Regions from separate parts of the Lachnoclostridium phytofermentans ISDg genome, predicted to be linked through region 4. Evidence: predicted binding sites of a transcription regulator. Region 4 holds the regulator's gene; each other region holds the start of a gene.

Region 1 (8,132 bases), 1.3 Mb from region 4:
TATTATTATCAATCTCGTAGTTATTATAATCTTTATGATAATAATAACTGGCAAACTGCATTTTCTACAATTTATAGTTATGCTGGCTATAATGCATCTATATGGGATGTAAGTGGTGCCATAAATAGATATTTTTTTTCAAAGAACTATAACAGTATATCAGCCAATGCAACAATACTATCCAAGGATAGTACTATGATGGGTAAAATAGATAATAATGTACCTTTTATACTAAATGTTATGGGACACAACCTGTATGAAGAACACTTTGTTTTAGCGTTAGGTTACAGACAATACCAATTTAGTAATGGGACGAAAAGAATTTATTATAAAATAGCTGATGGTTGGGTATCAAGAGCTTTGAGATATATCTGCCCTGCTGATGCATCTATGCAAAATGCAGTTTATATTTCTGAGTAATTTCTAAAAATAGTTTAAGGATAATTAAGTGCTAACGTCAACTTTTATTATACTTTTATACAAAATTAGAGGTGAATATGAAACGTAAAATATTAATTGCACTATTTTCTCTATCCTTAATTTTGTTGATTATTATTTTGTCAATAAAAAAGTTTTCGGATGTTATAAGCGATAAAGATAGTTCAGAGACTGACTATTTTTTAAGATATCAAGATTTAATGATTCCATTTAATGAGGAACAAAAGCAAGAGTTATTTCAATTGTTGAATGATGGATATTATGTATACAAACCAATAAAGCTTCCATCTGGGGGATGGGATTATGGAATCGTTATGATAGACACGAATGCTAACATTATTAATGAAATAATATTCTATGGAGACGATCTAAAAGTGAATGGTAAATATTATTTCTTTTATAATCTTGATATGGATCGAATATTCGAACTATGTAAAGTTACAAAGGGAAAAAACTAATGATGTAGGTTAGATCAATTATTTGAGTTGTCTAGTTTTATATGAAATATAAGTAACTGGACAGGATTTGAAAGCTCTCTTTAAAGATTTATCTGCGAATAGAAACTTTTCTTATTAAAATAAAAAATGTCTCAGCGGTTTAATACCTGCACAGAGACATTTTTTATTTTTTCTAGTTTCTATTTATTAATGGATCTCTTAACATAAGTAGTATGCAAGATATCGTGTGCCTTATGGCTTCCAGGAGCACCAAGGAACTCATCATAAACCATCTTAACTGCTTCATTTTCATGAGACATACGCAAAGGATTTGCTGCATCGGAATCATAAAGAACCTTTGCACGAAGAGCACGAATATCCGTAAAGTTACGAACGCTTGCTGGAACTTGAGGCTGACCACCACCATTTACACAACCACCAGGACATCCCATGATTTCGATAAAGTGATAGTTTGCTTCTCCTGATTTTACTTTCTCAAGCAATTCTCTTGCATTGGAAAGACCAGAAGCTACAGCAACATTGACATCCATACCAGCAACTTGGAAGGTTGCTTCTTTGATGCCTTGTACACCACGAACTTCATTAAATTCAATTGGAGAATCACTATTTTCACCGGTTAACTTCCATACTGCAGTACGAAGAGCTGCTTCCATAACACCACCGGTTGCACCAAAGATAACAGCGGCACCGGTAGAGATACCAAGTGGATTGTCATACTGTTCGTCTGGTAAGGATAAGAATTTAAGGCCTACCTTATCAATAAGTCTTGCGAACTCACGTACAGTCAAGGAATAGTCAACGTCTGGAACACCTGCTGCGGATTGATCGTCACGGCCAAGTTCAAATTTCTTTGCGGTACATGGCATAATACTTACACTTACCATCTTTGCTGGGTCGATACCAAGCTTCTCAGCATAATATGTCTTTGCAATTGCACCGAACATCTGCTGTGGAGATTTACAGGAACTTAAGTTCTCTGTCATATCTGGGAAATAGTGCTCGCAGTATTTAATCCATCCTGGAGAACAGGAAGTAATGAGTGGTAATACTCCACCATTTTGTACACGATCAAGGAATTCTGTTGCTTCTTCCATAATGGTTAAGTCAGCACTGAAATTTGTATCAAATACTTTATCAAAGCCAATGCGACGAAGTGCAGCAACCATCTTGCCTTCCACATTCGTTCCGATTGGTAAGCCAAATGCTTCACCAAGTCCTGCACGAACAGCAGGTGCTGTTTGAACGAATACAAACTTCTCCGGATCTGCAATTGCTTCTAATACTGCATCGATGCTATCTTTTTCATAAAGTGCACCGGTAGGACAGACAGCGATACACTGGCCACAAGATACACAGCTTGTTTCGCCTAGTCCCATTTCAAAAGCAGAACCGATATTTGTCTTAAATCCTCGCTCATTTGCTCCAATTACGCCGATACCTTGTGTCATTGAGCACACAGCAGTACAACGTCTACAAAGAATACATTTATTATTATCACGAACCATATGAGCTGCGGTTTCATCGAGCTCATATAAGCCCTTCTCGCCATCATATAATGCTTCGTCATCAACACCAAGTTCTTTACATAATTTCTGTAATTCACAGTCCCCACTTCTTACGCAGGAGAGACATCTTCTGTCATGATTAGAAAGAATTAATTGCAAGGTTTTTTTTCTGGACTTTAATACTTTTGGAGTATTTGTAAATACCTCCATACCTTCATTTATTGGATATACACAGGAAGCTACTAAGCTTCTTGCACCTTTTACTTCTACTACACAGATACGGCAAGCACCAATTTCGTTGATTTCCTTTAGGTAACAAAGGGTTGGAATTTCAATGTGCGCTAATCTGGCAGCTTCTAAGATGGTCGAACCTGCCGGAGCAGAGACATCCATGCCGTTAATTTTTAAATTAATATTCGCCATAGTTTCCTCCATTATGCCACATTATGAAAATAGTCTTTTATTTTCACAATGCCACCATATTATTTCTTACTGATTGCACCGAATTTACATTTCTCCATACAAGCTCCACACTTGATACACTTATCTTGTATGATTACGTGAGGCTCGCGTACTTTACCTTCAATAGCATTGTTTGGACAGGTACGTGCACATAAGGTACATCCTTTACACATGTCTGCATCGATGGTATAGGAAAGTAAGGATTTACATACACCAGCTGGACATTTCTTGTCTACTACATGAGCAACATACTCGTCTCTGAAGTAGCGAAGTGTAGATAAAACTGGGTTTGGTGCTGTCTGGCCAAGACCACAGAGAGAATTATCTTTGATGTAATAGCAAAGTTCCTCTAACTTATCTAAATCCTCTAAGGTTCCATTACCCTTGGTAATCTTTTCGAGAATCTCTAACATACGCTTTGTACCGATTCGACATGGAGTACATTTACCACAAGACTCATCTACGGTGAATTCAAGGAAGAACTTAGCAATATCAACCATACAGTTGTCTTCATCCATTACGATAAGACCACCAGAACCCATCATAGAACCGATGGAAATCAGGTTATCGTAATCGATTGGAATATCAAAGTGCTCCACTGGAATACATCCGCCGGATGGTCCGCCGGTCTGAGCAGCCTTAAACTTCTTACCGTTAGGAATACCGCCACCGATTTGTTCTACAACTTCGCGAAGTGTAGTACCCATTGGGATTTCTACAAGACCAGTGTTCTTGATCTTGCCACCAAGAGCGAATACTTTCGTACCCTTGCTCTTTTCAGTACCCATAGATGCAAACCATTCGGATCCATTTAGAATAATCTGTGGGATATTAGCATAAGTTTCTACGTTATTTAATATAGTTGGTTTCTGGAATAATCCTTTTTGTGCTGGGAATGGAGGACGTGGACGAGGTTCACCACGGTTACCTTCAATAGAGGTCATAAGAGCTGTCTCTTCTCCACAAACGAAAGCACCAGCACCTAAACGAAGACCTACATCAAAGGAGAAATCGGTTCCGAATATATTATTCCCAAGAAGTCCATATTCTCTCGCCTGTTTGATTGCAATTTCAAGACGAGCAACAGCGATTGGGTATTCTGCACGAACGTAAATATATCCTTGGGTTGCTCCTATTGCATATCCTGCAATAGCCATGGCTTCTAATACAACGTGAGGGTCACCTTCTAATACAGAACGATCCATGAATGCACCTGGGTCACCTTCATCGGCATTACAGCAAACATATTTTTGATCAGCGTCATTTCCTTTTGCAAGTTTCCACTTTAAACCGGTTGGGAATCCGCCGCCTCCACGGCCACGTAACCCGCTGTCTAGGAGGACTTGTATTACATCGTCTGGGGTCATCTCAGTAAGAACCTTACCAAGTGCTTCGTACCCCCTTGTTCCTATGTATTCATCAATATTCTCTGGGTTAATTACACCACAATTACGAAGTGCTATTCTGTGCTGTTTTTTATAAAAATCCGTTTCGTTTAATGATTTGATACCATCTTCAGTAACAGTCTCATTATAGAGAAGGCGTTTCACAATTCTACCTTTTAATAAGTGCTCCGTTACGATTTCCGGGATGTCGTCAACATTTACCATAGAGTAAAATGTGCCTTCTGGATAAATTAACATAATAGGTCCCAAAGCACAAAGTCCGTGGCATCCTGTCTGAACGACAGCAACCTCTTCTTTTAGTCCGGCTTTTTCGATTTCAGTCTGTAACGCATTTAGAATCTGCTGACTTCCGGAGGAAGTACAACCAGTTCCGCCACAAACTAAGATGTGTGAACGATACATATTAGGTCCTCCTCGCTATTTAATATAATTTTGAATCGTATATTCCTTGACAATTTGTCCACGTACTAAGTGCTTTTCTACTACTTCAAGCGCTTTTTCTGCTGTCATCTTTACATAAGTTACTTTTTCTTTATCGGCTTCCGTAATCTCTACAATTGGTTCAAACTGACACAAACCGATACATCCTGTTTGTGTAACCACAATATTTGAAAGGCCTTTTTCTTGAACTGCGGTTGAAAGAGCATTAAGAACAGGTCTTGCTCCACTTGCGATACCGCAGGTAGCCATACCTACAACGACACGGATATTTGCTTCGGCTTCGTTACGAAGGCCAATTTGATTCTGCATCTTCTCCCGTATTGCTTTTAATTCTTCAAGAGATTTCATAATTCCTCCATTTCTGCGCATATTCTTTGCGCATATAATTACCAAATTCAAACGGATTATCTTAGAGAATGATTCCTTGGTCGACTTCTTGCTTATTTTCGCTTAAAAACTCTCGTATATAATTAGAAACATCAGGAGAATTAAGCGGTATTCCGTCAAGTATCATTCGAATTTCTCTGGTATCTAGGGTGAAACTTTTGTCATCTACGGTATATGTATATAAGAAATCTATCCGGTTATTCAATGTTATCAGCGTATGCATCGTGCTTGTCATGTCTCCAAGCGGCATCCGATCAATATGAGAGAGAATAAAACTTGCTGTAACCATGGTACCTTCCCCAACAACAGAATCTATGGAAAAGTTACCACCAGTGGAAGTCGCCGCATATTGAAAAAACGGTATTCCAAGCCCGACCTTACGGGTAGTTCGTGTTGTGAAAAAAGGGTCTAAGACATGGGTTACCTGCTCTTTTGTCATGCCACAGCCATTATCTTTAATTACTATAGTCATAGTATCCTTTTTTCTATCTGCAGTTACAGTTATAATAATGAGTGTTGCGTCTGCACGTATGGAATTTTGAGCCACATCTAATACGTTCAGAGAGATTTCCGGCATCATACTTGATTTCCTCTATTTCATATTCTATAAACAATGCGATTTTGAAGTTGAAAGGTACTAATAGGAATTAGCTTATGCGTATTTAGCAAGAATACCATCCAAGTCATCTACGGAAAGTCTTCCGTATACATCATCGTTAACGGTAAGAACAGGAGCTAAACCACAGGCACCAATACAACGGCAAGCTTCTAAAGAGAACTTACCGTCAGGGGTACATTCGCCGCTAGCAATACCAAGCTTCTCCATGAGTTTATTATAGATGTCACCAGAGCCTTTTACATAACAGGCGGTTCCAAGACATACGGAAATTTTGAATTTCCCTTTTGGTAAAAGAGAGAATTGAGAATAAAATGTTACTACTCCATAAATCTTTTCCAAAGGAATATCTAATGTGTTAGAAATAATGGTTTGAACTTCAATCGGAAGGTAACCATAGATTTCCTGTGCCTTCTGAAGTATTGGCATTAAGGCACCTTTGTCACTTTTAAGCTCTTCTATAACACTTATAAGTTCTGCCTCTTGCTCTTTTGTTCCAGCAAAAGGAACGGTTGATTTCTGTGAGCTCATGATAAAACCTCCTTGATAGTTTTTTAACAATCTTTTCGATGACATGTTGTCGAAAAACAATAGTATTATAGCATGGTATTAGTGAAAAATCCACAATGATATAAATTTAACAAATAGTAATCTTTAATTTTAGTATAACCAAATACACTATATACAATTGTATATGCAATAAAATACATGAAACATATTAAGCACATTAAATATTGAATTATTTATATGAAATATACAATAATACATAGAAAGTGGTTAATAAAATAACATATAGATTAAAATAATTATCCAGCTGGAGTTGAAAAGAACATTTGGTAATGTTATACTGATAAATAAGTAAAAATGTATAAAATTTATACAATATTGACAGTTTTATTGAAAAAAGGAAAGCCATAAAGATAAATAGAGTAAAAGAAGATGAGGAGGCATTCGCACATGACTGTAAGAGATGTGAAAGAAATACTTGGAGCACAGGTAATTAGCGGAGAAGAATTTTTAAATCGTGAGGCACAAACTGGTTGTGGATCCGATATGATGAGTGATGTACTTGCATTTGTCGAAGAACAATGCGTATTGTTAACCGGGTTGTGCAATTTACAGGTAATTCGCACAGCGGAGATGATGGATGTCGTATGTATCGTTTTTGTTCGAGGAAAAAGACCAGATGAAGCTATGATTGAGCTTGCAAATGAAAGAGAAATACCGTTATTATGTACCGGACATCGTATGTTTACAGCATGTGGTTTATTATATCAAAATGGTCTGCGAGGAGGTACCTCAAATTGAGCCAATCAATCACACTAACTTATACGATACCTGGTGATGATTTTACTAGAGCGGGGGAAGCATCTAGTGATGTTAAAAAGAAATTAAAGCAGATGGGAGCAAATCCGGAGGCTATAAGAAAGGTTGCCATCTCTATGTATGAGGGCGAGATAAACATGGTGATTCATGCTCATGGAGGAGATATCACGGTACATATCTCTTCTACAGAAATCATAATGATATTAAAAGATGAGGGACCAGGAATTGTAGATGTAGAACTTGCCATGCAGGCTGGATATTCCACTGCACCCGATAATGTTAGGGCACTGGGATTTGGGGCTGGCATGGGCCTTCCAAATATGAAAAAATACTCAGATGAAATGAGTATAAATACCATATTGGGAGAGGGGACTACTGTATCGTTGAAGGTTTATATGTAATTATGTTAGTATAAAGGAATGATGGATATATTAGAGTTGATGTATTAAGATATAGTGCATAAAGAATCAGCATAGCTTCCTATATGTTTTTTGTGTCTTGGAATGAAATATATACTAAGAGATATGCTAGGAGAGGGGGATGACGATGGGGAAGTTTCATACCGCGGTACGATTAGATGAAAACCTTTGTAAGGGCTGTATCAATTGCATTAAGCGTTGCCCTACCGAGGCAATAAGAGTTCGTAATCAAAAGGCGGTAATCACAAAGGAATTTTGTATCGACTGTGGTGAGTGTATTAGAATATGTCCTCATCATGCCAAGAATGCGACGTATGATAGTATGGATATGATTAAGCAATTCGAATATACCGTTGCCTTACCAGCACCTTCTTTGTATGCACAGATGAATAATTTAGATGATATTAATATTGTTTTAAATGCCTTAAAGTTAATGGGATTCTCTGATGTTTTTGAAGTAAGCGGTGCTGCTGAAATTGTATCTGCAGCAACTAGAATGTACATAGAAGAACATAAGGAGAAGTGGCCTGTTATTAGTACGGCATGCCCTGTGGTAACTAGATTGATTCGTGTCCGTTTTCCAAGCTTATTGGAGCATCTGCTTCCGTTAAAGGCGCCAGTTGATATTGCTGCGGAATTAGCTAGAAAAATAGCCATGGAAAAGACGGGACTTC
Region 2 (8,132 bases), 1.0 Mb from region 4:
ACACCTGCACCGGAGTACAAGGAGAATGGCATATCTGGAGCTTCTGGCTCAATTTCTTCAAACTGAATACCGATTTCTTTAATCATCTTTACGAGTTCTATGGTTGTGATTACGTAGTCCACATCAGGGATGTCGTTTCGTTTAAACTCTTCCCTAGAAGCTTCGTACTTCTTTGCAGAGCATGGCATAATTGCAACCGAAACTGTCTCGACACCTTCTGTGGAATCAAGTCCCTTAAAGTGCTCTTTAATTACAGCACCAAACATCTCCATCGGAGATTTACAGGTTGAAATGTACGGAAGTAATTCTTTATGCTTCGTTTCTGCGTAGCGGATCCAGCCAGGGCAGCAAGAAGTGAAGAGTGGGTATTTGTTTTCACCTGCTTCAAGCTTCTTTAATAGCTCTTTAGACTCCTCCATAATAGTTAAGTCAGCTCCAACAGAGGTATCAAATATCGCATCAAATCCTAATCTACGAAGCGCAGCCACAATTTTCCCAATGACATTCTCCCCAGCTTTCATATGGAATTCTTCTCCGAGAGCGACACGAACGGCAGGAGCAACTTGAACAACAACACGTTTTTTAGGATTGTAGATTGCCTTCCATACGTCCTTTAAATCTGATTTTACAGTAATCGCAGCGGTAGGACAAACGGCAGCACATTGACCACAGTTTACACAATTGGTCTCAGCAATTTTTTTATTAAATGCAGGGCTTACTATCATTTTAGCACCGCGGTGTGCAAAGTCAATAGCACCTACATTCTGTATTTCGTTACACATTCTAACACAGTCCCCGCAGAGAATACATTTTCCAGGATCACGAATAATGGAAGCAGAAGAGGTATCAAGTTCCATCTCTTCCGTCTTATTTTCAAAACGGACAGACTTAATTCCAAAACGGTGAGCTAACTCTTGAAGGCGACATTTACCGTTTTTGTCACAAACCGTACAGTCCCTGCAATGTGCAGCAAGTAATAACTCTAATATCATCTTTCTATGTTGATGAAGTTTTGGTGTATTTGTTTTAACTTCCATCTTATCCTTAGGAGGAGTGGAGCAGGAGGCAATAATGCCACCCCATTGATCTTCTACTACACACATTCTGCAAGCTCCGTAGATGGATAAATCAGAATAGTAACAAAAAGTGGGAAGATCGATACCTGCTTTACGAACTAAAGCAAGGATATTTGGCTCATCGTTAAATTCCACTCGGTTGCCATCAATAATCATATATTTTGCCATCGTTATTCTCCTTTCTCCTACTCTTCAATGATTGCTTTGAAACCACAGCTATCTTTACAAGCTCCACATTTGATACACTTCTTTGTATCAATACTATGAAGCTTCTTAACTTCACCGGAGATTGCGGAAACAGGGCACAGTCTAGCACATTTCGTACATCCTTTACAAAGTTCAGGAATAATCTTTAAGGTCATTAATGCCTTACACTGACCGGCAGGACATTTTTTATCAACGACATGGGCAATGTATTCGTCTCTAAAGTACTTGATGGTTGAAACAACAGGAGATGCAGCTGTTTTACCAAGACCACAAAGAGCAGTAGCAGAAATGGTTTCCGCTAATTCTTCTAATAGATCTAGGTGCTCAAGTGTCCCTCTTCCCTCTACAATATCAGTTAAGAGTTCTAACATTCGTTTGGTACCTTCACGGCATGGAACACATTTTCCACAGGATTCGTTCTGGGTAAAGTTCATGAAGAACCTAGCGACTTCCACCATACAGCTCTTATCATTCATAACAACAAGACCACCGGAACCTATCATTGCACCTACTTTTTTTAAGGAGTCAAAATCAAGTGGCATGTCAAGATGGTCATTCTCTGCATTTAATACAAGACACCCACCGGATGGACCGCCAATTTGTACCGCTTTAAACTCACCACCCTTTACACCGCCACCAATATCATAGATAACCTTACGAAGGGTAGTACCCATTGGTACTTCAATTAAGCCGGTATTCATAACATTACCTGTTAAGGCAAATGCTTTTGTTCCATAATTTTTTTCTAAACCATAAGTCTTATACCAGTCTGCACCTTTTAAGATGATAGACGGCACATTACAGAAGGTTTCTACGTTATTTAATACGGTAGGCTTCTCAAATAATCCCTTTTCTACCGTTCTAGGTGGCTTTACTCTAGGCATTCCACGGTTACCTTCGATGGAAGCGGTTAAGGCAGATCCTTCTCCACAAACAAAGGCACCTGCTCCTTGGCTAATTTTTAAAGCAAAGGAAAATCCAGAACCTAAGATATTACACCCGAGTAATCCTAAGCTCCTTGCTTGTTCGATTGCTGTCTCCAAACGGTGTACTGCAAGTGGATACTCTGCACGAACATAGATATAACCATAATGTGCTTTTGTTGCAATTCCTGCGATTATCATACCTTCTATCATTCGATGAGGATCACCCTCCATCATACTACGGTCCATAAAAGCACCTGGGTCACCTTCATCACCATTACAAACCACGTATTTGGTTTCTTCGGTCTGGCGAAGTACCTGTGCCCACTTCTTTCCGGTTGGGAACCCGCCGCCCCCACGACCACGAAGATAGGAATCGGAAATTTCATCTACAATAGATTCAGAGGTCATATCAAAGAGAGCTTTTGCTACTGCTTGATAGCCTCCCATAGCTATGTATTCGTTAATTGATTCTGCATTGATATGTCCGCAGTGTTCTAGGGCGACACGCGTCTGCTGTTTATAAAAAGGTATGTCTTCTTGTTTATTATAGGAGTTACCTTCGCTATCCTTATACAGAAGCCTTTCTACAACTCCATCTTTTATAATACTTTGCTCTACGATTTCTTCACAATCTTCTACTTTCACCTTGATGTAGAGAACTCCTGCCGGTTCGATACGAAGTAAAGGTCCCATCTCACAAAAACCATGGCATCCGCTCTTTTTTATACCTACAGCTTCATGCGGCTCATCCTCTAAGGATACGGAAACATCAAGCCCACTTTCCTCGATTAGTTCTTTTAGTCTGGCATAGATGTTTAAGGATCCACCAGCTACACAGCCAGTTCCACCACAGATTAGTATCTGTTTGTATTGGCTTTTAAAAGACTTTTGATAGCGGACTTTTAAGGCGTCCAATTCTTCTCTGCTTCTAATTAACATTGGAAAGCCTCCTCTCTTAACTGTTCAATGAGTGCTTTTGCTTTTTCTGGTGTCATTGCAGCATGAACGACATCATTTACCGTACATACTGGTGCTAAGCCGCATGCGCCAAGGCAGGATACTGTTTCCACGGTAAATATCATGTCATCTGTGGTTGGATTTTTCTCTGTAACACCAAGAACTTTACGGAATTCCTCCAAAATAGGGATGGACTTTCTAACATGGCAAGCAGTTCCGTCACAAATTTTTATAACGTATTTTCCTTTTGGCTCTAAGGAGAAGTTTTCATAAAAGGTTGCAACTCCATAGATCTTAGCTTCACTTAACTTTAGTTTTTCTGCTATGTAACAAAGTACTTCCTCCGGTAAATAGCGATATACTTTCTGTACTTCTTGCATAATCGCTATTACATGTGACTTATTATAGTCATGGGCTGTGAGGATGTTATCAATGAGCCCTTTTTCGTCTTGCCCTAACATAAGGTAGCTCCTTTCTCAATCCATACTTTTAGAAAAGCGACAGATTACTGTCGATTAATCTCAATAGGTGAATAAAAGATTGATAAATATTTATCAACTAGAACATATATTATCATGGATTTTGAACAAATACAAGAAGATTTATGAAATTCAAAGTTCAGAATAAGCACTAAAATTTGTATAATTGAACAATAAATGTATTTAATTTACAAAATTACTTAGGAATAGTACGAATTACATGAATTTAATTAAAAATTTAAGTACTCCACATAATGATAAAAATATAACGAGCTTATTGAAAAAAAGATGCAAATAGTATGGTTATGAGAGCACATCGCTCCTCAAAACATACTATTTGCATCTTTAATTATATTATGATTTCTTTATTTGCCTTTTTGCAAGTTAGTAAAGCATAATGAAAATTAGCAAACTATTATAGAAACTAATAACCTATTTATAGAAACTAATAAACTTATAGAAACTAACAAACTATAATGGAAACTAGAGAACTAGTGGCGATGCATCTGGATATTTAAATCCTGACAAGAATCTACGGTATCATAAATCTTACGATCATCTGCGGAGCTTAGTAGTTTCGCACGATTTTTAGCTGCAAATCGTCCTGTTAAGATACTTCCAGGTCCGTTGACGCAGCCACCTTCACAGCACATACCTTCCATAAAGTCCTCAGGGAATTTTCCTACTTTTAAAAGTGTGAGCGCTTTTTTACATTCCGCAGCTCCGTTACAACCAGCTACTGTTATTGGAGCGTCAATTCCTTTTTCCTTTAAGGCCTCTACGACAGAAGCAGTTACTCCGCCAGCTACAGCAAAGTTCTTAGCGAAAATACTACCTTGCTGTATGTTCTCACCAATTGTTTCAAGGTTAATATCTTTCGCACGTAGCATAGCGTATAATTCATCAAAGGTTAGAGCATAATCAGCTCCACCTTCTGCAATATGATCGAGTACTTCACCTTTCTTTGCAATACATGGGCCAATAAAGACAGTGATGGCATCTTCATGAATTGCCTTAATGTATTTGGCAGTTGCCTGCATAGGGGAAATCGTACTGGAGATATGTTCTACTAAACTAGGGTAATGATTTTTAATCATCTTAACAAAGGCAGGACAGCAAGAGGTAGTTTTTTTCATACCTTCCTTATAAGCCTCGGCCCATTCTTCTGCTTCAGAAGCAGCAACTAAATCTGCGCCAAGAGCAACTTCGTATACGCCGGTAAAACCTAACTGTTTTAATGCTTCTGTCATTACACCAGTGGTAGCGGTGGCACCAAACTGACCTTCAATTGCAGGTGCAATCATTGCATAAATTGGCTTATCTATACTTAATAAGTTAATAACATCTACCATAAAGGAGCGGTCAGAGATGGCACCAAATGGACAGTTATTAATACATTGTCCGCAATTGATACATTTTTCTTCATCAATGACTACAATATTGTTCTCATCCATAGAGATCGCATCAACTGGACAGCTTTTCTTACATGGACGCTTTAAATCGGCAATCGCATTGTATGGACAGGCACTCGCACACATTCCACATTCCTTACATTTGGCTGGATCGATGTGAGCACGGTCATGAGACATTGAGATTGCTTGAAAGTTACAAGCTTTTTGACAGCGTTTTCCCATACATTTTTGACAATTGTCTGTCACGAGAAATCGTGTAATAGGACATTCTTCGCATGCAGAAGAGATAACCTGTACGATGTTGCTGCTATCATGACTTAAGGATGGGGATTTTCCTTGTGCTAGACGAATTCTTTGACGGATGATTTCACGTTCTTTATAGACACAGCATCTAAAATTAGCCTGTGGTCCTGGTATCATCTCATAAGGAAGAACATCTTCCTTATCTGCTAATTGATTTTTAAATGCTAGTTTAGCTACCTCAAAGAGTACCTCATGTTTTATGGTTCCGATGTCATTATCTGTTTGTAACATATGTGGTTCCTTACCTTTCCAGACCGATTTTCGCGGTCACAACAAATTAATAGTACTTTACAATAGCTTCCTTTCCCATCTTATGAACGATATCAATAATCTGGGTAACGAGATTCATACGAATACTTAAATCAAAAGGAAGACTAGGGTTTTGATGCGCTTCGTTCATGGTACGACCAACAAAAAGATGAAGCTCCGTACATTCTTCGATAATTATTTTGGCAATCTTAGAACCGCCATTATCCTTATCTAACTCTAAGAAGAAGTCTTCATTTACCTCTTTTTCTACATATTCTCGCATGAGCTTTAGAGCCCTTGTCAGTGTTAATACTCCTTCCGTAACTAAATCAATCCCTTCAATATATGCAATTGGAGGCATATTTGGATCGGTATAGTTTAAGGAGGTGTGTATCGGACGATTTAATACACGTGCAACGATATTTGCTGAAGTACCGCCGCTAACGATTCGTGTAGCAGTACCTTCTAGAAACGCATAAACAGCTGTGGTATCATCCACCGGATTTAATGGGGGTCCGGTAAATAAATGCACTGGTTTTGAGTCGATGACTCTGGCAACCGCAACCGTAGTATCATCACCTGGTGATTGCATATACAAATCATCGCAAGCCTTACTAAGGATTGATACCAACCGTGATGCAGAAAGAGTTGAGTTTGTTGCCTGTACAGAGTACTCGGCCATATTAGTCCAGGTCCAACCAAAATTTAAGGCTTTGCCAACACCAGCATGAATTACTCCATCGCTCATTAGAATAAAGCAATCATTTAAGGCAACCTCAAAACGGTATTCACGAATGCACTTACCCTCTATCATACGTTCTTTGTATGGCACTGTCAATAGTGCACCATCACGAATAAAAACGCATGCTGGGTTATCAAATTCTACTAAATAAGCATCTCCGGTCTTAAAAATCTGTAGAATGCTAAAAGTAGAATAAGCAACCTGTCTAACTTGACATACGGGTAAGGTCTTAACGATTGTTTGTACACATTCTTCAATCCCAGCACCGTTTAAAAACATGGTTCCAAGAATTTTTGAAGTTAGAGTAGCGAGGATATTTGCTTTTACTCCGCTACCCATTCCATCAGCCAGTATGATGATATTAGAATCTTTTGTTTTTAAAATCTCAACTTTGTCACCACAGAGTTCTTCATTGTTCTTATTAAGACTCTTATAAGAGACATCGATTGTTACGCTCATCTTAACTCCAATTCCTGCGACTTGGCGCATTTTCGATTGTATTATATTCTAAAAAATATCATAAGGTTTCCCATCGTTTAGTATCGTATCCCGTAGTTTGGTTAGGGTAACTTTTGTTTCTGCTGTGGTTTCACCAAGTAAACCTGCAATTTCCTGTGCAACCTTCATCTGTTTATCAATAACACGTTGTGCCATCTCAATGGTTTCCACCTTCACTTTGTAAGCCTTACGGTCGAGTTCTTCTTGGTGTGAGATATCCTGAAAGATACCCAGTACACAGTTTTGTTCTTTAGAATATACAATGGTCTGCAAAGTTGCAAGATTTCGGTCTTCGTAGATGACTCTCTTTCCGATGATGTCTTTTTGTGTCTCTAGTACTGCCTGAAAATTACTATGGTCAATAAATTCATAGAGATACATTTCCTTAGCTACAGAGCGGGGAGTTCTAAAATATTTTTCAGCCGCCGCAGAAAACTCCATAATTTTCATCTCTGCATCTACGATAATAATAATATTTGGAGTCGTATCAAGAACGAAGTTGGCCATGGATTGTGCACGTTCGTGCATATAGGGGATGCACATATTAAGCTCTGCTTTCCCTTGGTAAACAGCATTTGCTTTATCACGGCAGGTAGCATAACCACAAGCACCGCAGTTTAACATATCCTCAGGTTTTGTTTTACCGATTTTCGCTAGTATCTGCATCACCTCTTTTTCCGTTGGGACCGGGTCCTTTGGGGATCGGCCAAGAAAGAACTTATCAAAATGAATTGGAGATTTCGTAAAAAAATCTTCCTCGGTAATTGGCGCCTTAGGAATGGATTCTTCCATGTCAAGTTTCACTTTAAACCGTGAGATTCGGGTTCGATCTATTGCAGGGCCTTTGATACAACCACCATTGCAGATATTTGCTTCGATGAAACAACCAGTTATTTCACCACGGTTCATGCTTTCTAGTAAGTCGATGCAGTTATTTATACCATGCACGTAAAATTTTCGATAATGATCGGACGTATTTTTGGATGCTACGACAGAGGAGAGAACACCGCTACTGATTGGATAGAGGCGATTTACAAGTGGATTTGGATTATCTGGAGGGGTATCTGGCTGTTTAAAGATATCAATACCTTCCTCTAGTAACCATTCTTCCAATTCTTTAAAGTTAATAACGGCATCAATAATACCAACTGTTCTTGGGTCACTTTCTGCTTCTCTTTTTTTTGAGATACAAGGACCAAGGAAAACAACTTTTACATTAGGACCATATTGTTCTCGTATAATTTTACCGTGAGCTATCATAGGAGATACAACCGGTGCTAAAT
Region 3 (8,132 bases), 2.4 Mb from region 4:
TTTGGTTGGATTGTATTTTGGACAAAATTTTAAAAGTAATATATTAATAAACCGTGAACCATTGTTTGGTACTGCGATTTCGGCTCATCGTGGGTTTTCATCCGTAGCACCAGAGAATACCATACCAGCCATCCAGGCTGCAATCGACAATCTTAGTGATTATGCAGAAATTGATGTTCAGGAGACAAAGGATGGGGAAATAATACTACTTCACGATTCGAATCTAAAACGAACGACTGGGAAAAACCAGTATATATGGAACTTAACGTATGAGGAATTAGAGAAAATTGATGCAGGAAAGAAATTTGGCAGGGGGTTTGAGGGAACAAGGATTCCTAAGTTAGAAGAAGTTTTAGCCCTTTGTCAAAACACGATTAAGTTAAATATTGAATTAAAGATTAATAGCCATGAAAAACAACTTGTCGAAGAGGTTGTTCGACTGATTGAAGAGTATGGTATGGAAGAGCAGTGCGTCTTAAGTTCAGTAAACTATGGGGCGCTTGGGCGTGTAAAGGCTCTCAATCCGGATCTAAAAACAGGTTATATTATGTCTTTTGCCTATGGATATTTTTATAATTGGGAAAATGCAGACTTTTTTAGTGTAAAATCAAGCTTTATTTCGAAAGAAATGATTCGTTATGCACATAGCTTAGGTAAAGGAATACATGCGTGGACCGTTAACTCGATTGCAGAGATAGAACGTATGAAGCAGTTAGGGGTAGATAATATCATTACGGATCAACCGGTTCGTGTTCGTGAGATTGTGTACGGAGAAGGACTAAACTCTACCTTCCAAGAGTTTATTAATAGTTTATTCAAGTGATGTGTTTCAATGAAGCTAGGCATCTCAGGTAAGTAACAACTCGGCAATAGCTACACACAATTCATCTCTTTCCTAAGGGATTGGGTAGTATTTTTGTAAGTATACAGATAAATAGGTACATTTCTTATTACTATATGCACTTGGATTAAGTTTATTATCATATCAGTTTCTATGAAAACTGCTAGAAAATATAATAAAAATATAATAATTTCCACTAAGTAGTGACATTGAAATACTTGATAAAGAGAAGTATAATGTATGGCAGGAAATTTGAAAAGATAAAGAAACCTTACCAGTGTACCATCGGCAAGGAAAAGGTGCGAAAGCACAAGATTGGAGGAATTACTATGACAAAAATAGATGTTATTTCAGGTTTTCTTGGAGCAGGAAAGACAACCTTAATAAAAAAATTATTAGAGGAAGCCTTAAAAGGTGAAAAACTTGTATTAATAGAAAATGAATTTGGAGAAATCGGTATTGATGGAGGCTTTCTTAAAGAAGCTGGTGTTGAAATTACGGAGATGAATTCTGGATGTATCTGCTGTTCCTTAGTTGGAGATTTTAGTACCGCACTGAAAGAAGTACTTGATACGTATCATCCAGATCGTATTATTATAGAGCCATCTGGTGTAGGAAAACTATCCGATGTATTAAAAGCAGTGTCTGGGGTACTTACCGAGGATGTAGTATTAAATAGCTACACTGCTGTTGTTGATGTGAAGAAGTGTAAGATGTATATGAAAAACTTCGGAGAGTTTTTCAATGATCAGATTGAAAGTGCAAAAACGATTATTCTTAGCCGTACCGGTGATATTTCAGAGGATAAATTAGCAGCTAGCCTTGCGTTAATCAAAGAGCATAATGAGAAGGCTACAATAGTAACAACACCATGGGATAAAATTGATGGCAAAATGATTTTAAGTGCAATTGAACATCAGAATGATTTAATGGATACGATGCTAAGTGATACAGGTATTTGCAAATCATGTGGACATGTCCACGATCATGATCATGAAGATTGCTGCGGACACAACCATGATCACGATCACGACCATGAAGATTGCTGCGGACACGATCATGATCACGATCACGACCATGAAGATTGCTGCGGGCACGATCATGACCATGATCACGACCATGATCATCATCACCACCACGCTGATGAAGTATTTACAAGCTGGGGTATGGAAACAGCGCATAAGTATGAAGAAGAGGAACTTAAAAAGGTACTTACCACCCTTTCAGAAGCAGAGAATCTTGGTATTATCTTACGTGCAAAAGGTATTGTATCATCAATGGAGGGTGAGTGGTTCCACTTTGACTTGGTTCCAGGAGAATTTGAGATCCGTCATGGAGGAGCAGATTACACAGGAAGAATTTGTGTGATTGGAAGCCAGTTAGACACAAAAGCTATCAGTGAGTTATTTTAAAGAGGATTCCAAGAGAGAAAATAGAAGAAGTTGAAATAAGTAAAGTTTTTCAACTATATAGAAATGCCATATTCAAACGAATTGGTGCATGGAGGATAAAATGGAGATACCAGTATATTTAGTCAATGGGTTTTTAGAAAGTGGAAAAAGTACATTTGTACTTGAAACAATGAAAGACCCAGAATTTACAGAATCTGTCCGAACCTTACTCCTTGTTTGTGAAGAAGGGGAAGTAGAATATGACGAAGCTATGTTAGCAAAGTTAAAGGTTGATGTGGTTGTAGTAGAGGATCAAGATGAATTTAATGAAGAATTTTTGAAACGTTGCTATGAGCGCTATAAACCTCAGCGGATTATGATAGAGTACAATGGTATGTGGGATACCGAAGAATTTTTAGAGATGGAGTTACCTGAGCCACTTGAAATGGCACAGATCATCACTTTAATCGATGCGTCCACCTACCAAAATTATATGAATAACTTTAAATCCATCATGATTTCACAATTTAAATATTCTGATACCGTAATAGTAAATCGTTGTGATGAATCTACGGATAAGCTTGCAATTAGACGTACCATTAAGCCTGTAAATCGAAAGGCAGAGATTGTATATGAATCTGTTGACGGAGTTACGACCGATGCTGGAGAAGAAGTACTACCATTTGATATTACAGCAGACCACATTGACTTATGTGATGAAGACTATGGACTATGGTATTTGCATGCAATGGATAATCCCAAGATGTATCAAGGGAAAACAATTACATTTCGTGCCATGGTTTATAAAACAGAGCGATTTCCTAAGGGAGCATTTGTCCCTGGTAGATTTGCAATGACTTGTTGCGCAGATGATATTGCATTTATTGGCTTCCTATGTAAGACAGATTATGCGGGTCCAGTAGCTATTGATCAGTTAAAGAACCGTATGTGGATTACGTTAACAGCGCAGGTTCGTGTTGAATACTACAAGGAATATCACGGAAAAGGACCGGTTCTTTATGCGAAGAAGATCGAAATGGCAGAGGAACCAAAAGAAAAATTAGTGTACTTTAATTAAGTATGGAATTAATCACCAAAAACTAGAAATTACTTGACGAACAAATTATTTTTATATATAATGTTTTAGATAATGGCTAATCGAGACAATAGGTTAACTAAGAATCACAGGAGTTATTCCAAAGTGTGAAGAAATTCTTCTTCACTGAAAACATGCGCGTTTAGAATGCTGATATTTGCACCGAGAACGACGCAGGCATAAATATCCGTAGGAAAGAAAATTTATAGTTTTCTTTCAAACTTATCACGAGAGGAATTGAGCTGATATGTTAAAGAGTATGACTGGCTTTGGTAGATGTGAGATTGATACCGGGGAACGTAAGTTGATAGTAGAGCTAAAATCTGTCAACCACCGTTACCTTGAGATTTCGGTAAAATTGCCTAAGAAATTAAACTTTTTTGAATCAGGTATTCGAAACGTTCTAAAACAATATATTAGCCGTGGAAAGGTCGATGTATTTATTACATACGAGGATTACACGGAAGGTAAAGCTTGCGTTAAATACAACGAGGATATTGCAAGAGAATACTATAACGGTCTCGAAAAAATGAGCCGGGATTTTGGTATAGAGAATGATGTTAGAGCCTCCATATTATCAAGATTTCCAGATGTTTTTACACTTGAGGATCAGACCATGGATGAACAAGAACTATGGGATTTGCTAGAGAAAACAGTAAGAGCAGCTGCAGAAAAATTTGTGGAGACACGAATCGCAGAAGGCGAGCATTTGTTAGAAGATATTCATGCAAAGTTAGATGGCATGTTAGCGATTGTAGAATTTATCGAAGAAAGAGAACCTCAAATCGTTTCAGAATATCGCAAAAAGCTGTCTGATAAAGTGAAGGAACTATTAGGAGAAACCTCCATTGATGAGAGTGTTTTAGCAACGGAGATTACCATATTTGCTGATAAAATCTGTGTAGATGAAGAAACAGTTCGGTTACGGGCTCATATCAACAATATGAAGAGCACTCTGAATGAAGCAGTAAATGTAGGAAGAAAATTAGATTTTATTGCTCAGGAAATGAACCGTGAAGCTAATACCATCTTGTCGAAGGCGAATGATTTGGCTGTATCGAATCAAGCAATCGATTTAAAAACTGAAATTGAAAAGATACGAGAACAGATACAGAACATTGAGTAAGAGGGGATACAGTTGAATAAACTGATTAATATTGGTTTTGGTAATGTAGTAAATGCAGGTAAGATAATTTCTGTAATACGGCCGGAGGCAGCTCCGGTAAAAAGAATGGTTCAAAATGCAAAAGATAGCGGCAGCTGTGTGGATGCAACTTGTGGAAGAAAATGCAAAGCAGTTGTTGTTATGGAAACTGGACAGATTGTGTTGTCAGCATTGCTTCCCGAGACAATTGCAAATCGTGTGAACCAACGAGAGAGCATAGAAAGCAATGAAGTTTTCCAAGCTCTATAAAATAAATTAAGGATTGTCAAGGAAGGAGATATTAAAATGCTACATCCATCTTATAATGACTTAATGCAGGTAGTTAATAGCGAGGTAGAACCAGGCGAACAGCCAGTAGTAAACAGCCGTTATTCTATCGTATTAGCTACAGCAAAGCGTGCTAGACAAATTATTGACGGTGCAGAACCTTTAACAGAAAGTAGTTGCAATAAACCACTTTCTATAGCAGTGGAAGAGCTTTACAAATCTAAAGTAAAGATCGTAAGCGAAGATGACGAAAATGAAAATGAATAAGCTATAACAAGTGTGAGGGCTGTTGTAAAGATGTCTTATAGGACGACTTGCAACAGCCTGTTCCAATGAAAGGGAAATTATGCGTAATGACATTAAAATAGAGGAGACAGCAACTGTGGAAAACGATAAAGGAATGCAGGATGGTAAATCGTTTTTACGACAATCCATAGAGACGGTAGCTTACTTTATCATTATATTTGTAGTTGTGTTGTTAGTACAGCGTTTTCTAATTCAACCTGTTGAAGTAAACGGAAGTTCCATGGAACCAACTCTCCATAATAATAACCATGTGCTTTTAGAGAAAATTTCGTATAGCCTATCAGAGCCAAAACGTTTTGATGTCATTGTTTTTCAGCCTTATGAGGATGATAATGAGTTATACTATATCAAACGTGTGATTGGATTACCAGGAGAAACAGTGCAAATTATGGATAGTGTAATTCTTATCAATGGAGAACGTTTAGATGAGAATTATGGACTTGAAAATCTCATTAAGAGTGCAGGTATTGCTGGTGAAAAAATCGTCCTTGGAGAAGGTGAATATTTTGTACTTGGTGATAACAGAAATAATAGTAAAGACAGTAGAGATCCAAGTGTTGGTGTAGTAAAACAAGATTCCATATTGGGCCGTGCGTGGTGCACTATATGGCCTTTTAGAGATTTTGGTATAGTAAAACATAAATAGGCGGTGATAGCATGGAAGATAAAGAAGTAGATGGTTATCATGATTTAGAAACTGAAGTGGCACACACAGAAGGAAAGAGTTCGAGGAAACGGATTGTGTTTGAAATCTTAATCTACATAGTGGCCTTGTATTTTGCAGCTTTTATTGTACCAAGATATATACTACAAAGAACAATTGTAGTAGGTGACTCTATGGAAACATCACTGCATAATGGTGAAAATCTATGGGTAGAGAAAATATCTTATCACTTTGACAAATTAAAACGTTTTGATGTGATTGTATTTTATCCTCACGAAAAAGGAGATGATGAATATTATATCAAACGTATTATTGGCATGCCAGGAGAAACAGTTCAAATCATTGGTGAGGATATCTTTGTTAACGGTGAATTACTGAAGGAAGACTTTGGAAAAGACCCAATAAGAAAACCTGGTCTTGCGGCGAATCCAATTACATTAGAAGAGGATGAATATTTTGTACTTGGTGATAATAGAACTGTAAGTCTAGATAGTCGCTATGAAGAAGTAGGTCCGGTGAAAAAAGAAAACATCGGTGGAAGAGCAATTTTTCGTTTATGGCCACTCAATAAGATGGGGCCTATTAAATAAATACTAACATTTTGTTCAAGGGAAATATAAACATAATTTCAAGTTAATAATAGTTACAATACAAATCAAAAATAAGTCAGCTTAATTATTAACCCTATCATTTTTATTAACAAAATTATAATTATAAAATGCACAAAAAAAAGAATGGAAAAGGTTGAATTATAGCCTAAGTGTTAATAATTAGTAAAATAATAAAATTTGCTTGAAATTATATTACAAATTGGGTAAAATAGAGAAGGATTTTGGTTATAGTCAGGCTTAGTCTTTGACAAAATCTTAACAATCCAAGAAATAAATTAATAGCTGTCCACTTTGGTTAGTATTTATGACAGTATATTATAAAATTTCATTTAGGAGGAATTTAATCATGGCAGTAAAAGTAGCAATTAATGGTTTTGGACGTATCGGTCGTCTTGCATTCAGACAGATGTTTGGCGCAGAAGGTTACGAAGTAGTAGCAATCAACGATTTAACAAGCCCAGCTATGTTAGCTCATTTGTTAAAGTATGATTCAGCTCAGGGAAGATATGACGGACACACAGTAGAAGCAAAAGAGTCTTCTATCGTAGTTGACGGTAAGGAAATTAAAATTTATGCTGAAGCAGATGCTTCTAAACTTCCTTGGGGAACACTTGGAGTAGACGTTGTACTTGAATGTACAGGTTTCTATGTATCCAAGGCTAAATCTCAGGCACACATTGATGCTGGTGCTAAGAAGGTTGTTATCTCCGCTCCAGCTGGTGATGATCTTCCTACTGTCGTTTTCAGCGTAAATGAAAATACATTAACAGCTGAAGATACAATCATTTCTGCAGCTTCTTGTACAACAAACTGTTTAGCTCCTATGGCAGATACATTAAACAAGTTAGCTTCAATTGAAAAAGGTTTCATGACTACAATCCACGCTTACACAGGTGATCAGATGGTACTTGATGGACCACACAGAAAAGGCGATTTAAGAAGAGCTCGTGCAGCTGCTTGTAACATCGTTCCTAACAGCACTGGTGCTGCTAAGGCAATTGGTTTAGTTATTCCAGATTTAGCTGGTAAATTAGACGGTGCAGCTCAAAGAGTTCCAGTTCCAACAGGATCTACTACTGAGTTAGTAGCAGTTGTTAACAAGAAAGTAACTAAGAATGACATCAATGCAGCTATGAAGGCAGCAGCTAGTGAATCTTTTGGTTACACAGAGGAAGAGTTAGTATCTTCTGATGTCATTGGAATTAGATATGGTTCTTTATTCGATGCAACTCAGACTAAGGTTACAGAGCTTCCTGATGGAAAGACTTTAGTTAAGATCGTTTCTTGGTACGACAATGAGAATTCTTACACAAGCCAGATGGTAAGAACAATCAAGTACTTCGCTGAATTAGCATAATAGAAGATCCAGTATGGGTCCGGTCTTTATGGACCGGACCCATTTTTTAAATTACTAGGAAATTTCTTGAATTTACATCCACATAGGTGTATTGTTATAGAAAATATCTCCTACCTAGAATAAATTTTGCAGAAAAACGGGGAAGCCGTTTCGCTGTTTCGATAAAGAAAGGAGTTTTACGTATGTTAAACAAGAAATCAGTTGATGATATCAATGTAAAAGGAAAAAGAGTTTTAGTTCGTTGTGACTTTAACGTACCATTACAAGAAGGAAAGATTACAGACGATACTCGTCTTGTAGCTGCACTTCCTACTATTAAGAAATTAATCAATGATGGTGGAAAGGTTATTCTTTGCTCCCATCTTGGTAAGCCAAAGGGAGAGCCAAAGCCAGAGTTATCCCTAGCTCCTGTTGCAGAAGCTTTAGCTAAATTA
Region 4 (8,132 bases):
CATGGGAAATTGGCTCCAAGAATATTAACTAAACGGTCTTGTACCATGGTTGCGTTGATGATATTACTTTCACCGATAAAGTCTGCAACAAAGGCATTCTTTGGCTCGTTATAAATCTTTTCTGGTGTACCAATCTGCTGAATATAGCCTTGATTCATGACCATGATGGTATCTGACATGGTTAATGCTTCTTCTTGGTCGTGAGTAACATATACGAAAGTGATACCAAGTTCATTTTTTAAACGAATTAACTCATATTGCATATCTTGACGAAGTTTTAAGTCAAGAGCACCAAGAGGCTCATCTAGAAGAAGAACCTTTGGTTCATTTACGATAGCACGAGCAATTGCGATACGCTGTTGCTGACCACCACTTAAAGAATCAGGCATACGATTTTCAAAGCCATCTAAGTTTACTAATTTTAAGGCATAAGAAATCTTATCTTTAATATACTGTCTGCTCTTTTTCTTAATTTTAAGACCAAATGCGATGTTTTCTTCAATCGTCATATGAGTAAATAACGCATATTTTTGAAATACAGTATTTAGTTGACGTTCATTCGGAGGAAGCTTTGTAATATCTTTCCCATCAAAAATAACACGGCCCTGATCAGGTTGTTCAAAACCACCAATAATACGAAGAGTAGTAGTTTTACCACATCCGGATGGACCTAAGAGTGTTAAAAACTCATTTTCACGAATGTAAAGATTTAAATCGTCGATTACAACGTTATTTCCATAGCGTTTTGTTATATTTATAAGATCGATTAACTTATTATCTATCATGTTCATTCCTCCTAGAAGCTCGGCGGGGTGGATACCCAAAGTAGCGTAGCGCCGGTCTTACCGGTAGCTGCTATATAGTGATTTTTATTTGGAGTAAAGTAAAAGGATTCCCCTTTCTTTACTCGATGTGTTTTATTTCCGATATGAATTGTAATCGAACCGCTAATCACATATCCAAATTCTTCTCCCTCGTGTGGGTTATCTGGATAGGTGGAACCACCCGGTTCTAATGTTAATAAAATTGGTTCCATCATATTTTTCTGAGCATTTGGAATAATCCATTCAATCTTATTATTTAGCTCATTATCTACCTTTTCAAAATAATCCCCACGTTTGAATACAACCTGCTCTGATGTTGTGTCCGTAAAGAATGCCTCCAGGTTCGTACCTAAACATTGCAAAATATCGACTAGGGTGGCGATGGAAGGCGAAGTGATGTCACGTTCTAATTGAGAGATAAATCCTTTTGAAAGCTCCGCTCGATCTGCAAGCTCTTCTTGGGTTAAGCTTTTTTGAACTCGTAGTTCTTTAATTTTAGCACCTATCTTCATGCTGTTCACCAAACCTTTCTTTGTGGTTCATGTTTACATGTATCATCATTCGTTATGAAAAGGATAAGAGTGCAATTTTTGCACCGGTATTGTAATCTTATCCGATTATGTTCTTTTGAATTCCAGTAATAGGAAGTTGAGATTTTATTAAACCATAAGTTTAGCATTTCTAAACTAGACTTCTATTATTATACACGGATAAACTCGTATGTCAATATAAATTCTTTCTATTACTAAACTTTTTATGTCATTTTACTAAACTTAAAAAAAGATGGAAATAAAATAAGATTTAACTTACATTAGGAGTATAATGCTGCATCCAATTGGATTCAAAGATGGCTTAAGATATATTTTTTCCTTAGTATCTGACAAACTACGTGCCGCTTGCGTGGCTACTTTTGGATATTCTAAGCGTCTAATAATAAGGAGATGTGAAACGGAAGGAGCAAATTCATGAAGAGTAAAATATATTTATATTTATTTATATTACTTTTTACCGGAATATTAGTTGGATGTACTAAGAAACCTTTCTCTATAGAAAATACGAAGTTTAAGGCAGTGGTTATTGATAACAACAATGGTCTTTTAGTAAAACCGGATGTTGATTCCAATGAATTTAGGCTTGCTGATAAAATCAGTATAGGGGCTAACAGTGCAATGATATTTAATCAAGATAAAAAGGAAGTAGATTTAAATGAGATTCAGATTGGAGATGTAGTTAAAATCACTTATGACGGGATTATATTAGAATCATATCCTGCGCAGATTACTGCTGTTTATATTGAAATTTTTGAATCTAATCTATTAATAGATGGATATATTACTATAATTGATGATATTTACAAACTTGATAGTGGTTTAAATAGTGATATCAACATGATTGCTCTCAATTTAACTGAAGCAACGAATCTTTCAGAGATAGATAAGGAAATCTTACTGATGAAGTTATATGAAATGTATGGTCTGGAAGTAAAGGAAAGTACTTTTGATCAATTAGTGAAAGAAGGACTTATTAATGAAGAAGAGCTTTATTTTCCTACAGGTATTATTATAACCATTAGCAATTCGGAATATAATGAAGGTAAACAAACACTAGAGTATGTTATCAATAAATGGAGAAGTGGACTAGGTGCTATTGGTTATAAAGGTAAGGCAAAGTTTGATGGAGAAGAGTGGATAATATCAAAGAAAAGTATGTGGATTAGTTAATTATTTATGGTTTATCGTTCATAATAGGAGGTTAAGAAGGAGTATAGTTTAACAAAAAATATGATCAGCAAAAGTCTACAAAAGGTTATATATCAATCTTTTTGATTCTGCTGATCATTTTTATGTTTATCATATCTTTAGATCATTTATTATTAATTTCAATCATTAGTTACTCACTAAGTTCTTCCCATTGCTCCATAAGAACTTCTAATCTTTCTTCCAATTCCTTCTTTTCTTTATGAACTTCGATTAGTTTTGATGAGTTTGTATAGATAGAAGAGTCTGCAAGCAATACTTCCAGTTCCTCATTTCTTGCTTCCAAACGTGTAATTTCATCTTCAACTTTCTTTAATTCATTCTGACGCTTTCTAAGTTTGGCTTGCTCTTCTTTTTGCTGTTGCCAGTCTAGCTTATTCTCAGAAACTGGTTCTTGTGGAAAAGATGAAGTTTGTAATTCTTTATTTGCCTGATCTAGATGCTTATTGATTCGAAGTCCATTTAAAATATTATCGTTAGCGTCAGACTGATTATAGCCATTATTGTTGCCAAAGGCTCTCCATTCCATCTCTGGTTTCTTCTCAAGATAATAATCATAATTACCAATATAATTTAAGAAAGTCTGATTGGTTAAGTCAAGAATTCTGGAAGCAGTACGATTAATAAAATAACGGTCATGGGATACATAGAGCACCGTACCGGTATAATTGTTAATCGCATTCTCAAGTATTTCCTTTGATGTAATGTCAAGATGGTTGGTTGGCTCATCCATGATTAGGAAGTTTGCATCGGATAGCATAAGCTTTGCTAGAGATACGCGGCCACGCTCTCCACCACTGATATCTTTAATTAATTTAAATACATCATCGCCAGTGAATAAAAATGCAGCAAGGATATTACGTACTCTTGTGTTATCCATATTAGGATACGTATCTTGAATCTCGTCAAAGATTGTTTTGTCCATATTAAGAACATGATGTTCCTGATCATAGTAACCAACAAAAACCTTTGCACCAAGTTTTACATCTCCAGCATCGGCATTGATAATCTGATTAATTATTTTTAAGATGGTTGTTTTACCAGTACCGTTATTACCGATAATCGCAACTTTTTCACCACGTTTTACCTCAAAATTTAGTTGGTCAAACAGTGTTAGAGAACCATAGGATTTACGCAAATCAGTCACTGTTAGTACATCATTACCACTTATGATATTTGGTTCAAGGGCTATATGCATCTTATCATTTACAGTAACTGGTTTATCAAGGCGATCTATTTTATCCAACATCTTCTCACGACTTTCCGCACGTTTTATGGATTTTTCGCGGTTGAAGGAACGAAGTTTTGCTATGACCTCTTCTTGATGTTTAATTTCACGCTGCTGATTTAAGTAATGACGAATCATGGTTTCACGAAGTTGTTCTTTTTTCATTGCATAGTCAGAATAATTTCCTTCGAACATTGTCGCCTTTGTGTTATCTAATTCCACAACCTTGGAAACTACTTTATTAAGGAAGTAACGGTCATGGGCGATTACAACAACAGCTCCAGAATAATTCACTAAGAAAGTTTCTAACCAAGCGATAGATTCCATATCAAGGTGGTTGGTAGGCTCATCTAAGAAGATGATATCTGGTGTACTTAAGAGAAGCTTACCAAGAGCTACACGTGTTTTTTGTCCACCAGAAAGGGTTGATACTTTTTTGTTAAAATCTTCCTCCGTAAAGCCAAGACCTTTTAGTACACCAATTACTTCACTTTGGTAGGCATATCCATTCTTTAACTCAAAATCATGTGTTAGTCTTGAGTAGGAAGAAAGCATTCGTTCTAATTCTGCGCCAGTAGCTGATTTCATATCTATTTCAAGACGGCGAATTGTTTCTTCCATTTTAATTATATCTGATTTTATTGCTAAAACTTCTTCATAAATGGTACTATCTGTGGATAAGTCCTGATGTTGAGCAAGATATCCTACAGTTGCACCTTTAGCAAAGATAATCTCTCCTTCATCGGCAGTTAATTCACCCATGATGATTTTTATTAAGGTAGACTTTCCTGCACCATTAATTCCTACGATAGCTACTTTCTCACGCTCATTTACATGGAAAGCGACTTTATCGAGTATTGGAGTCGTTCCAAAGCTTTTACTAATATTCTTACATGCTAGTATCATGATGTTTCCTCACACTTCTGAAAGGAAGCTGTATAAGAGCTTCACAATAATATAACTTATCAGAAGTTTGCTTTATAAACTTCTGATAAAAGGTGCGCACTTTGCACCGTCAATCCGATTATTGGAACATGTTTTTGTTCCGATAATATAACTTATCAGAAGTTTGCTTTTTAAACTTCTGATAAAAGGTGCGCACTTTGCACCGCCAATCCGATTAATGAAAAAGTACGATTTCCGAACTTTTCCTTGTGAATAAAAAAGCAAAATGAAGTTTATAAGTATTTCATTTTGCATGATAAGAAGACAATATTTCTTCACACTTTCTTAACACCTGCAAATTCTATGAATAGAAGTGTATCGCAGGTGCATATTAACTGTAGAATATTCTAACATACGTAGTATCCTACGTCAAATCATTGACAGGTTATTCACAATTTACTATAATATTTATAATAAGAACACATCCTATCTGTGTATAGTCTGTTGTAATACCAGGGTTACAATCTTATAGATTTGGGGTATAAGAATAGGACAACCTGGAAGGAAAGATGGAGGGTTAGCATGTACGATAAAACAATTTCATCAGCAGTTATCAAGCGTCTTCCAAGATACTATCGTTATCTTGGAGAATTATTAGAGAATGATGTTGTGCGTATCTCTTCGAAAGAGTTAAGCGAAAAGATGAATGTTACAGCATCACAGATTCGTCAGGATCTAAATAACTTTGGCGGTTTTGGTCAACAAGGATATGGTTATAATGTAGAATATCTTTATACCGAGATTGGTAAAATACTTGGTCTGGATAAGAAATATAATGTTATTATTATTGGAGCAGGTAATTTAGGACAAGCGCTTGCAAATTATACAGATTTTGAGAGAAGAGGATTTTATATCTGTGGGATATTTGATGTTAATCCTAGATTGATAGGAATATCCATCCGTGGAATTGAAATCCGTTTAATTGATGAACTAGAAGAATTTATGAAAACAAATACTGTGAATATAGCAGCACTAACGATACCAAAAGCAAAAGCACCGCAGGTGGCGGCAGATTTAGTTAGCCTTGGTATTCATGCAATATGGAATTTTGCACCAACAGATCTAAATTTACCAAAAGATGTTATGGTTGAAAATGTTCACTTGGCAGAAAGCCTTATGAGACTGTCGTATAATTTAAAAGCGGCAGAAGAATCGGGGGAGAGTATTTGAGATTAGGAAAACGTTTTGGCGACAAGTCGGAACCAAAGACGAAATCTTTAAGCGATTTGGATGATTTAGATGAAGACTTCGATCTTGAGTTTGAGAATGTGAAAGTATCAAGTTATGTGGAACCTTCAAGGATGGAACCAAGAAAAATAAATCGGAGTAAAGTATTCTCTGAAATGAGTCTTCGTCAAATCTTTCGAAATCGAAAGATTCCAATAGTAACACTTGATGAACGCTTTATCAACTTATTCCCTGAGGAAAAGATGTCTGGAGTACAACGAAGGTTAAGGGATGAACTTGTCGAATTGATGAAGGATCAGAGCAGAGTCTTAGATGACATCAAAGGATTGAAACGATATAAGTCTCAACTGATGCAGGAAATAATGGATAACATGGAAGTTGATCATACACCGATTGGTAGGCTAAAAGAAAGAAAATTAGCTAAAAATCAAAAACTTATTGAAGATATCAATCAAAAGTTATTGATTGCAGAGGACAGTCTCGAAAAACTACCAGGTGAAATAGCTGCAAAAAATGAAGAATTGATGGTTGAGAGTTTACAGAGTTGCTATGGTAACATATTTGAAAAGAATTTAAGAAAAAAATCCTTAGAAGATGAAATCAGGGAAACTGAGGTAAAGCTGCGAAATTTAAAAAAGCAAAAACTTGAAATCGAGAAAGATTATCGTGGAACTTATACATATCTCTATGACATGCTAGGGACTGAGATGATGCGTAAGATTGACGAAGAACAAGATTTACTATAATGAATTAGAGTGGAGTTTCTTACCATGATTTTTGGAATTGGCACGGATATGATAGAAATTAACCGTGTAGTGAAAGCTTGCGAACGGAAAACATTTCTTACGAAGATTTATACGGAGCAGGAACAGAAGCTGCTTCTTTCGGATATACGAAAGGCAGCTTCGAATTTTGCTGTAAAAGAAGCAGTTGTAAAAATGTTTGGAACAGGTTTTCGTGCGATTGCACCAAATGAGATTGAAGTACTACGCGATAATCTTGGGAAACCTTATGTAAATTTATATGGAAATGCAGAAATTTTAGCGAAGGAACATAATGTCGAGAGGATTCATGTCTCTATAACAAATACGAAGGAATTAGTTAGTGCCTATGTAATAGGTGAGATTATCCGGGAGTAGGAGGCGGTTAGTTATGCGGTATGCACTAGATGCGGTGCAAATGAAAAACTTAGATAAGAAAACAATCGAGCAGATTGGAATTCCAGCAATGGTTCTCATGGAGCGTGCAGCACTTTATGTGGCGGAACAAGTCAGAGAACATGCAAAACCGACCGATAAGATCATCGCGGTTTGCGGAACCGGCAACAATGGCGGTGATGGGATTGCAGCTGCTCGCATTTTGCATTTATGGGGGTATCACGTAACCATCGGAATCATCGGTGAAATGGAAAAGTTTTCGAAAGAATGTAGAGAACAGTGGAAGATTGCGAAAAATTTAGGGTTATCCATCCGTACCGAATGGGAAATAACAGAATATAATATAGTAATTGACGGTATCTTTGGTATAGGCCTTGGCAAACCGGTGAGTGGTGAATATGCGAAGGTGATCCAAAGTATTAATCAAAGTGACTGTTATGTGGTTTCGATTGATATACCGTCTGGTATTAGTGCAAGTAATGGGCAAGTCTTTGGTTGTGCAGTAAAAGCAAACGAAACGGTTACTTTTGGTGAACAAAAACTTGGACTATTGCTTTACCCAGGGGCAACTTATGCTGGAAAGATTCATATCGCGGATATCGGATTTGCAAAGGAAAAACTGGACAGTCTTACCTACACTTACTACGAAACTACTGATTTAGATAAACTACCAATCAGAATGCCATATTCCAATAAAGGGAGCTATGGAAGAGTACTCGTGATTGCAGGAACAGAAAGCATGACTGGTGCAGCTTATTTTAGTGCGGCAGCAGCATATCGTATGGGAGCGGGTTTAGTAAAGATCCTTTCAGCGAAGAAGGCAATTCCTGTGCTTCAGGGAATGCTTCCGGAAGCTTTGTTTGCAGCCTATGATGAGGAGGATTATGAGGAACAGGTTAACAAAGCATTGGAGTTTGCAACTGTGATTGTTATAGGACCAGGTCTAGGGGTAGAGGCTATCGCTAAGAAATTATTGCTTAAAGTATGTAAAGAAGCGAAAGTGCCTCTTATTGTAGATGCAGATGGAATTAAT

Evidence for each region. Region 4 encodes Rex, which represses fermentation and respiration genes when NADH is low (regulators of the CRP and FNR family bind a similar motif). Its sites were predicted from a motif close to ATTGTTAANTANTTAACAAT; they were not measured.
Region 1: the regulator Rex is predicted to act here: its motif matches at 6,256-6,275, upstream of CPHY_RS19675 (NADH-quinone oxidoreductase subunit NuoE family protein).
Region 2: the regulator Rex is predicted to act here: its motif matches at 3,706-3,725, upstream of CPHY_RS00535 (NADH-quinone oxidoreductase subunit NuoE family protein).
Region 3: the regulator Rex is predicted to act here: its motif matches at 6,585-6,604, upstream of gap (type I glyceraldehyde-3-phosphate dehydrogenase).

Annotation. Positions count from the first base shown of each region.
Region 1 covers NC_010001.1:4,653,150-4,661,281, reverse strand. Annotated here, with positions in the region: gene CPHY_RS19705 (C39 family peptidase) at 1-420, shown strand, start outside; gene CPHY_RS19700 (hypothetical protein) at 498-896, shown strand; gene CPHY_RS19695 (NADH-dependent [FeFe] hydrogenase, group A6) at 1,076-2,824, opposite strand; gene CPHY_RS19690 (NADH-quinone oxidoreductase subunit NuoF) at 2,884-4,671, opposite strand; gene CPHY_RS19685 ((2Fe-2S) ferredoxin domain-containing protein) at 4,687-5,058, opposite strand; gene CPHY_RS19680 (ATP-binding protein) at 5,120-5,677, opposite strand; gene CPHY_RS19675 (NADH-quinone oxidoreductase subunit NuoE family protein) at 5,750-6,244, opposite strand; gene CPHY_RS19670 (DRTGG domain-containing protein) at 6,671-7,021, shown strand; gene CPHY_RS19665 (ATP-binding protein) at 7,018-7,440, shown strand; gene CPHY_RS19660 ([Fe-Fe] hydrogenase large subunit C-terminal domain-containing protein) at 7,586-8,132, shown strand, end outside.
Region 2 covers NC_010001.1:115,897-124,028, forward strand. Annotated here, with positions in the region: gene CPHY_RS00525 ([FeFe] hydrogenase, group A) at 1-1,244, opposite strand, end outside; gene CPHY_RS00530 (NADH-ubiquinone oxidoreductase-F iron-sulfur binding region domain-containing protein) at 1,262-3,148, opposite strand; gene CPHY_RS00535 (NADH-quinone oxidoreductase subunit NuoE family protein) at 3,142-3,627, opposite strand; gene CPHY_RS00540 (4Fe-4S dicluster domain-containing protein) at 4,137-5,591, opposite strand; gene CPHY_RS00545 (SpoIIE family protein phosphatase) at 5,638-6,810, opposite strand; gene CPHY_RS00550 ([Fe-Fe] hydrogenase large subunit C-terminal domain-containing protein) at 6,859-8,132, opposite strand, start outside.
Region 3 covers NC_010001.1:3,528,297-3,536,428, reverse strand. Annotated here, with positions in the region: gene CPHY_RS20940 (glycerophosphodiester phosphodiesterase) at 1-823, shown strand, start outside; gene CPHY_RS14925 (CobW family GTP-binding protein) at 1,171-2,253, shown strand; gene CPHY_RS14920 (TIGR03943 family putative permease subunit) at 2,354-3,310, shown strand; gene CPHY_RS14915 (YicC/YloC family endoribonuclease) at 3,576-4,454, shown strand; gene CPHY_RS14910 (DUF370 domain-containing protein) at 4,467-4,742, shown strand; gene rpoZ (DNA-directed RNA polymerase subunit omega) at 4,779-5,027, shown strand; gene lepB (signal peptidase I) at 5,143-5,712, shown strand; gene lepB (signal peptidase I) at 5,724-6,320, shown strand; gene gap (type I glyceraldehyde-3-phosphate dehydrogenase) at 6,688-7,698, shown strand; gene CPHY_RS14885 (phosphoglycerate kinase) at 7,881-8,132, shown strand, end outside.
Region 4 covers NC_010001.1:1,147,995-1,156,126, forward strand. Annotated here, with positions in the region: gene CPHY_RS04785 (ABC transporter ATP-binding protein) at 1-782, opposite strand, end outside; gene CPHY_RS04790 (helix-turn-helix domain-containing protein) at 797-1,336, opposite strand; gene CPHY_RS04795 (DUF3221 domain-containing protein) at 1,790-2,545, shown strand; gene abc-f (ribosomal protection-like ABC-F family protein) at 2,715-4,715, opposite strand; gene CPHY_RS04805 (redox-sensing transcriptional repressor Rex) at 5,277-5,924, shown strand; gene CPHY_RS04810 (hypothetical protein) at 5,921-6,688, shown strand; gene acpS (holo-ACP synthase) at 6,713-7,081, shown strand; gene CPHY_RS04820 (bifunctional ADP-dependent NAD(P)H-hydrate dehydratase/NAD(P)H-hydrate epimerase) at 7,095-8,132, shown strand, end outside.